Regions from separate parts of the Trinickia sp. HAY1-2D genome, predicted to be linked through region 2. Evidence: predicted binding sites of a transcription regulator. Region 2 holds the regulator's gene; the other holds the start of a gene.
What was found. Region 2 encodes FNR, which switches genes on or off when oxygen is low (the NO sensors DNR and NnrR bind a similar motif). Its sites were predicted from a motif close to TTGATNNNNATCAA; they were not measured.

Region 1 (4,421 bases), 460 kb from region 2:
TGGCGACGAGTTCCGCCGATAGCGCGTCGATGCGCTGCGCATAGCATGCCTCACCGCCGTAGACACGCAGTTCGGCCGATCCCTGCATGGCGTCGATGACTGCCTCGCGCATTTGCGCGCGCAGCGCCACGCATGCACGCGAAGGCTCGTTCGCGCGGGCGAGCAGACAAGCCGGCAGCACCACGCCCGCGAGCAGCAGGCAAACGAACAGCACGAGTGCCGCCGGCAGGCTAAAAACGGCCGTGGCGGCGATCAGGATCGCTGCACCCACCGCGCCTACGATAATCGGCAGCAGAACCCGCAGATAAACGTGATCGAGACTATCGATATCGGACTGAATGCGGCTCAGGAGATCGGCGCTGCGCAGATCGGCCAGGCGAGCCGGCGCTAGAGGCTCGATACGCGAGTAGAACCAGACGCGCAGTTGGGCCAGCAGCTGCAAAGTGGCATCGTGGGTGACGAGCCGTTCGATGTAACGCCCAAGCGTACGAACGATCGCGCAGGCGCGGATCGCGGCCGCCGGGGTGAAGTAGTCGAAAGTCGTCCGCGCGATACCCGCGAGCGCCATCGAGGCGATGAACCAGCCCGAAAGCGCCATGAGGGTGACATTGGCGAGCAGCGTCGCGAGCGAGACGGCTGCACCGAGCGCCATCCGCTTCCAGTACGGACGAAAGAGCAGAACAAGGCGGATGAAATCGGCGCGAGCCTCGTGCGCAAGACGCACGCGGGAATGCTTCGGCCGGTCCGATCGCAGCGAGGCGCTCACGATACAACTCCGGAAATCGCATCTGCATCTGCATCTGCATCTGCATCTGCATCTGCATGCGCATCGTGCGTGTCGTAGGCTCGCATCAGGCGGCGATAAAGGCCGTCGCGGGACATCAATTCCCGATGCGATCCGCTCTCGAGGGCACGTCCGCGATCGATGACGACGATATGCGTCGCCAGTTGCGCAGTGGCCGGCCGGTGAGCTGCAAGCAGCACCGTCCGTCCACGCGCGAGCCGACCGATTGCGGCATGAATGCGTTGCTGCGTACGCGCATCGAGATGGGCGGTCGGCTCGTCGAGCAGTACCACGGGCGCATCCTTGAGAAAGGCGCGGGCGAGCGCAAGACGTTGAATCTGACCGCCGGACAAGCCCACGCCACGCTCGCCGACAGGCGTGTCGTATCCGGCGGGCAATGCCTCGATGAATTCGTGCGCATCCGCAAGCTCGGCGGCCTCGCGCACGCGCGCGAGCGAGGCGCCGGGCGAAGCGAGCCGCAAATTGTCGAGCACCGTGCCGGCGAAGAGGTGCGCGCGCTGCGGCACCCATGCCACGTTCGCGAGCCAGCTGGCTTCGTCTATGGCCGACAGGTCCACGTCGTCGATCGAAATCGAACCGCTTTGGGGCAACGCGAAGCCGAGCAGCAAATTGAGGGCGGTGCTCTTACCCGCTCCGCTCGGGCCAACCAGGGCCGTGACTTCGCCGGGCTCGGCAACGAAGCTGAGCGCATCGAGCGTGGTGCGGCCTTCGGCATGCGCGAACGACACGCGCTCGAAACGAACGCGGTGAGGCTGCGCAGGGTGCAGCGTCGCGCGCTCAGCGCAACGCTCCGGTAACGGTGCGCTCAGGATGTCGACGATACGCTCCGCGGCCGCAATGGCCTCCATGCGGGCGTGATAGTGCGTGCCGAGCGTACGCAACGGCAGATAGAACTCAGGGGCGAGCAGCAAAACGAAGAACACCGGCTGGAAATGCACCTTCGCATAGAGCAGATTGAAGCCGATCAGCACGGCGACGATCGCAATGCTGACCGTCGACAGAAATTCGAGCGCCACCGAGGACAAAAACGCGATCCGCAAGACCTGCATCGTACTGAGCCGATACGACTCGGACACGCGAGCGACGATTTCCGCTTCACGCCGACTGGCGTTGAAACGCTTGAGCGTCGCGAGGCCCGCGAGCGTGTCGAGCAGGCGTGCGCTCAAGCGCGTGAGCCGGCTCCACTGGCGCTGGTTCGCGGCCACCGCATCCTTGCCGAGCAGCGTCATGAAAAGCGGGATGAGCGGCGCAGTCAATACGAGCACGAGACCCGATACCCAGTCGAGCGGAAATATCACGACGACGAGCGCGAGCGGCAGGAGCGCGCTCAACGCGCGCTGAGGAAGCCAGCGTGCATAGTAGCCCTCGAGCGCCTCCACTCCCGTGACGAGATGGCTCGATAACGCACCGCTCGATTCGTTCGCAAGCCATGCGGGACCGAGCGCCTGGATCTTGCGAACGAGCTCCGCGCGCAACGCGGTGCGCACGGTCGCCGCGCCGGCGAACGCATATCGCTGCGCCGCCTGCACGGCGACGAAGCGCAAGCCGATCGCCGGCAGCATGGCCGCCAGTGCCGGCCACACTGTCGCGAGCGCGGCGCCGCGGAGGATGACGGCGTTGACGATCCACGCCAACAACGCCGCCTGTGCGATCACGGCGACTCCTGCCGTCAGTCCCATTGCGACGGCCATTCCGAGTGGCGCACGTATGCCGTCCGCGCGCCGCGCAAGCCATGCATCCAGGGTCTTTTTCAACTGAGAATCGGGGCTCATGCTCTTGAAGCTCGAACATATAAAAACATCGCGGCACGATGTCGCACCCATGCGAACAACGATGCAACCGTACCGGCACGCACCTTAACAGAACCGCGCTCGCGCGAAACGATGGCCGGCACGCGGAGACGCGCTGAGCCCCGTGCTTGCGTGGTTCTTGCGACGGTATGCCGCAAGAAATCGAGCCGCGCTTAATTAAAATCAACGACAGTCGAACGTGTTGCGTTCGCGCGTTCGTGCCGGGTCTTTGCCGACACACGGTTCGCATCATTCGCACGATTCGGCAACGCCTATTACCGGAGCTTCACATGATCAGCAATACCGTGGTCGAGCTTTCGCGGCTTCAGTTCGCCGCGACCGCGCTCTATCACTTTCTGTTCGTCCCGCTCACATTGGGGCTGTCGTTTCTTCTGGCGGTCATGGAGACCGTCTATGTCATCACCGGAAAGCCGATCTACCGCGATATCACCCAGTTCTGGGGCAAGCTCTTTCTGATCAATTTCGCGCTCGGCGTGGCGACCGGTCTCACGATGGAGTTCGAGTTCGGCACCAACTGGTCGTTCTACTCGGGCTTCGTTGGCGATATCTTCGGTGCGCCGCTCGCCATCGAAGGCCTGATGGCATTCTTCATGGAATCGACGTTCGTCGGCCTCATGGCCTTTGGCTGGGAGCGGCTTTCGAAAGGCAAGCATCTCGCCGTCACCTATCTCGTCGCACTCGGCTCGAATCTCTCGGCGCTCTGGATTCTCGTGGCCAACGGTTTCATGCAGAACCCGCAAGGGGCCGCCTTCAATCCCGTGACGATGCGCATGGAACTGCAAAGCTTCAGTGCGTTGATTTTCAGCGAAGATGCGCAAACCAAGTTCGTGCATACGAGCATTGCCGGCTATGTGACCGCCGCCATCTTCGTGACGGGCATCAGTGCCTTCTATATGCTGCGCGGCCGGCACATGGAGCTCGCCAAGCGCTCGTTTCGGATGGCCAGTCTGTTCGGTGTGCTCTCGGTAGCCGGCGTCATTACGCTCGGCGATGCGCTAGGCTTCGTGGGCGGCCATGCCCAGCCGTCGAAGCTGGCGGCAATGGAAGCGCTCTGGCAGACCGAGCCCGCACCGGCGCCCTTCAACGTCGCGGCATGGCCGCTCAACAGCGAGCGCCGCAACGCCTGGAGTCTGCAGATCCCCTACGTGCTCACGCCGCTTCTTACCCACACGTTCGATACGACGGTGCCGGGCGTGGACCGCATCGAAGCCGATGCGGTGAAACGGATCAGAAACGGCATTCCCGCTGTCGCCGCATTGAAGGTGTTGAGCGCCGATCCGACCAACGCCGCGGCGCTCGCGCAGTTCGAGGCACACAAGGCCGATCTCGGCTACGGGTTTCTCGTGAAGCGCTATGCGGCTGGCCAGGACGTCGAGCGAGCGACCGAAGCCGATATCGCGAAGGCCTCGAAAGACACGGTGCCGAACGTATTTCTGATGTTCTGGATGTTCCGCATCATGGTGGCCTGCGGCATTTCGATGCTGGCCTACTTCGTGATCGCCGTCATCTTGTCATTACGCGGGGACGTGCATCGCCGGCGCCGGTTTCTCAAGCTCGCGCCATGGATGATCCCGGTTCCGTTCATCGCGTGCGAAACCGGCTGGATCACCGCCGAGGTCGGACGCCAGCCGTGGTCGGTCTATGGTGTGTTACCCACCTGGATGTCGGCGTCCAGCCACAGCGTCGGATACATGATCTTTTCGCTCGCCGGCTTCTTGCTGCTCTATTCGGTATTCATCGTCATCGAGGCGTTCCTGATGGTGAGAGCGATCCGCCAAGGGCCCGACGCGCCACATGGCAGCGAT
Region 2 (4,421 bases):
ATGGCAAGGGCGCGTGGCACGTCTGCGCCTTTTGTCGTAAGGTTGCCGGATGGATTCGCCGCGGCACGGTTGCCGCAAAGGGGGCGCTATGCATATCTCTTTTCCGATCGAGGCTCCCGAGTACTGCGGCCGCGACCTGGTGCTCGCGTTCCCGGCGCTCGTCGATGGCGAGCGCGTCCAATGCGCAATTACCGCTGAGGCGCTCGAAGACCACTTTGGCGCCCAGTCGCTCCGGGAAGAGGATGTCCTTGCGGCGTTCGAAAAGCATCGGCACGCCATCGAACGAGCCGCTCGCGAATTGTTGCAAGAACTCGGCAAGAAGCCGGTGCTGCTGCATAGCGGGTTTTTCCGTTTTCACGACGCTTGACTCGCACCGGGAGACAACGACGTGCGCGCGATGGTATTCGACGGCCGGTCCCCGCACTTGAGCGAGCGCGAGTTGCCGGATCCGACGCCCGGCCCCGGGCAATTGTCGATCCGCATTCGCGCATGCGGGGTGTGCCGCACCGATTTGCATGTGGTCGACGGGGAATTGGCCCATCCCAAGACGCCCGTCATACCGGGGCACGAAATCGTCGGTGTCGTCGCGGGCCTGGGTGAGGGCGTCACCGAATTCCGGCTGGGCGAGCGCGTCGGGGTGCCCTGGCTCGGCCATACGTGCGGGCAATGCAGCTACTGCCGCGGCGGCCGCGAAAACCTGTGCGATCGGCCGGCGTTCACGGGCTACACGCTCGATGGTGGGTATGCCGAGTGGGTTACCGCGGATAGCCGCTATTGTCTGCCCATACCGGCTCGTTACTCCGACGCGGAAGCGGCGCCGCTATTGTGCGCGGGCCTCATCGGATATCGCACGCTCTCGATGGCCGGCGACGCCCGGCGTATCGGCATCTACGGCTTCGGAGCGGCCGCACACATCGTGGCGCAAGTGGCCAGCCATCAGCAGCGGATCGTCTATGCGTTCACGCGGCCCGGCGACACGGCCGCGCAGCAGCTCGCTCGCCGACTCGGCGCACGTTGGGCCGGCGGCAGCGATGCCGCACCGCCCGAACCGCTCGATGCGGCACTTATTTTTGCACCGGTCGGCGCGCTCGTGCCCGCCGCACTGGCCGCCGTCGTCAAAGGTGGCATCGTGGTCTGCGGCGGCATCCACATGAGCGCGATTCCGTCCTTTCCGTACGACCTGCTCTGGGGTGAACGGCGCCTTGTATCGGTCGCAAATCTGACGCGCGAAGATGGACACGCGTTCATGCGGATCGCGGGCCAGGTGCCGCTGCGCATCGAGACGACGCTCTATCCGTTGCGCGAGGCCAACCGGGCACTGTCCGACTTGCGCGAGGGCCGCCTCACCGGCGCCGCGGTGTTGACGACCGGCGATTGACGCAACTCGAGGGCGTATATCGGCGGGCTCAAACCGCTTCGAGCGCGGTCAGATCGACGATGCGGATTTTTTTGCCGTGGGTTTCGAGCAGCCCGTCGCGCTGGAATTTGGAGAACATACGGCTGACTGTCTCGAGCTTCATGCCGAGGTAATTGCCCATTTCCTCGCGCGTCATGCGCAAGTTGAATTCGGCGGCCGAGTAGCCGCGCGCCTTCATGCGGCTCGATAGATTGAGCAGGAACGTGGCGACGCGCTGCTCGGCGCTCATCGTGCCGAGCAGCATCATGAGCGACGATTCGCGCACGATTTCGCTGCTCATCGTGCGCAGCATTTGCCGCTGCAACTGCTTCGATTCCGTGCACATCGATTCGAGTAGCGAATAAGGCATGATGCATACGCTGCTGTCTTCGAGGGCTATCGCATCGCTGCTGTGTCGTTCGGCACAGACACCGTCGAGCCCGAGCACTTCGCCCGCAAGGTGAAAACCCGTGACCTGCTCTCGGCCATCGCGGTGCATGACGACGGTCTTGAACGAACCGGCCCGCACGGCATAAATGCTCTCGAACGGATCGTGGGTACGGTACAGCGCTTCGCCGCGCTTGATGGTCCGCGTCGTGTTGACGATCGCATCGAAGCGCGCGATTTCCTGAGCGGTCAACCCATCCGGGACGCAGGCCGAGCGCAGCGAGCAGGTCGAGCAACCCTCCTTGGCAGACGACGGTAGCTTTCGACTGTAGGCATCCCAGGACGTCTCCTGCGGGGCCGGGGATGGGCCTTCTTGTCGGGGGAAATCCAGTTCGAGCAACATGGTGGCCTCCGCCAGTGACGCGCGCGGCAGCACGCACGTGATCTTTCATGGCAGTGAGTATGGCCAGCGCCCCGCGAAAAAAATATCAGCGCGATACGAAACTGGGGTAGGTATCGACGGCGCTTTGTAAGCATTTTCCTACGGTCGCGCAGGAATCGGCTCATTCGTCAGGCATGGCGGCGCCCCCGATCGCTCGTTGATCGGCATCAAGCCGCGCAGGCCTCGCGGGTCGCACACTTATTGCATCAATGATCGATGCAGTGGGCCGGTGCCCCGGAGAACCATCATGTACACACGTATTCTGGCTGCCATTGACGGCAGCCGCGCAGCGCGTCTTGCGCTCGACGAGGCCGTAAAGATCGCCAGCGCTTCGGGCGCGTCGATCGTCGCGGTCTGCGTCGTGGAGCACGCCCCGCAACTGGTGGACGTTGGTGCGGTCTATCAGGGCGGTGAGGGCGCGAGCCCCGAGGCGATCGAGGCGGCGACGGCGGCGCTCGAGGAAGCCGAAGAAGTCTTCAAGGCGGGAGGGGTCGAGGGCACGCCGCGTGTCGTCGACGCGTACGGCGAAAGCGTAGCCTCGGTCATCGCTCGCGTCGCCGCGGAATGTGGGGCGGAACTCATCGTCATTGGAACGCATGGTCGCCATGGCGTGCGCCGCGTGTTGCTGGGCAGCGTTGCCGAATCGTTGCTGCGCTCGGTGGATTTGCCGGTGTTGCTCGTGCGCCACGATGAAGTGGCCCGCGGCGCAACGGGCAAACTCTGACGGGAGTCCGCGGCTCGTCCGGGCCTCGGCGTGCCGGATCGATGCCGCCGTGTCGTCGGGCCGGCACTCAACTTTCACCGGACGCCGCATCGCTGGCCGGGACGAGGAGAACCGGACAGCACGAAATGCGCAGGAAGCGTTCCGCTACGCTGCCGAGCATGAGCCGTTGGAATCCGCGCCGCCCGTGGGTACCCATGACGATCAGATCGGCCGGCCACTCCTCGGCGACGCGCAGAATCGTATGCGCAATATCGTCGCGAAGCGGGTTGGTCTCGACCACGCGCGGCGTGCCGGTAACGTCGGCGGCTTTCATTTTCTCGATCGCTTCGTCGACCACGCGCGCTCCCTGCTCGAAAAGCGCATCGCGCACCAGGTTGGGATCGTAGCCAGGCGCCTCCGAGCCGATGACCGGCACGTCCACGACATAAAGTGCAAGCAATTCGGCGCCGGAACCGCTGGCGAACCGGAGCGCGGCCTCGAGCGCGCGCGTGGACGTGGCACTACCGTCGATAGGGGCGAGGATGTGTCGATACATTTGGGCCTTCCGCGAAGTCGATCCGTTTTCCGGGCATCATCGGCGCACGCTCATCGTTGCAGCCTGATCTGAATCAAGTGCGCGCGATCTGGCCGTCGGGGGTGGCCGGACCGGGGAGCCACGCCGCCGCGCGGACGCCGAGCGCCAGAAACGGGCCAGCTCGGGGTGGATCGCTTCGCGCCAGCGGGCTCCGGTAAAAAGACCGTAGTGATCGCAATCGGCGATCGTCAGGCGCATTCTCGAGCGCTTTGGCACGGACGTGAGAACGGTATGGGCGGCATGCGTCTGGCCCGCGCCGGTGATATCGTCGCAATCGCCCTCGACCGTACAAAGGGCGGTGCGAGCAAGCGCCGAGCCATCGATGCGGCGTCCGGCAATCTGCCAAATACCGTGCGCGAGCCGGTGCTCGCGAAAGAGGACCCGCAAGGTATCGAGGAAATAGTCCTCGGTCATGTCGAGCACGGCGGCGTACTCGTCGAGCGCGCGTCGGCTTTCCGCGGCTTTTGTCTTGTCTGCGCGCCACCGGTGCGCCCAGTACCGCGATTCGAGTGCGAGCTGGCGGTCCGGATGCACGGCCATCAGCGCCGCATGTTGAATATAGCCTGGATAGACCCGTCGGCCTGCCCCAGCGTAACCGGGCGGGACGATATCGATGAGGGTGTCTCGGAACCAGCCGATGCTGTGCGCGAGCGCGAAGCGGCCGACCGCCGTCGGATTGATGCGTGCATCGATGGGACCGCCCATCAGCGTGAGGCTGAGCGGAGCCGGCTCGCCGCACGCGGCGAGGAGGGCGGCCGCGGCAGCGGCGGGTGCGGTGGCCTGGCATACGGCCAGGACATGCAGTCCGGCGCCGCCGAGCATGCGCAAAAACCGTTCGATGGTCTGGACGTAGTCGTCGAGGCCGAACCTGCCGGCCGTTATCGGAACGTCTCGCGCG

Region 1: the regulator FNR is predicted to act here: its motif matches at 2,769-2,782, upstream of cydD (thiol reductant ABC exporter subunit CydD).

What each region holds. Positions count from the first base shown of each region.
Region 1 covers NZ_JBPGWX010000002.1:2,565,009-2,569,429, forward strand. Annotated here, with positions in the region: gene cydC (thiol reductant ABC exporter subunit CydC) at 1-766, opposite strand, end outside; gene cydD (thiol reductant ABC exporter subunit CydD) at 763-2,577, opposite strand; gene ACR9ZC_RS19145 (cytochrome ubiquinol oxidase subunit I) at 2,886-4,421, shown strand, end outside.
Region 2 covers NZ_JBPGWX010000002.1:2,108,720-2,113,140, forward strand. Annotated here, with positions in the region: gene ACR9ZC_RS16995 (DUF1488 family protein) at 89-367, shown strand; gene ACR9ZC_RS17000 (zinc-dependent alcohol dehydrogenase family protein) at 389-1,378, shown strand; gene fnr (fumarate/nitrate reduction transcriptional regulator Fnr) at 1,407-2,186, opposite strand; gene ACR9ZC_RS17010 (universal stress protein) at 2,473-2,949, shown strand; gene ACR9ZC_RS17015 (universal stress protein) at 3,017-3,484, opposite strand; gene phaZ (polyhydroxyalkanoate depolymerase) at 3,521-4,421, opposite strand, start outside.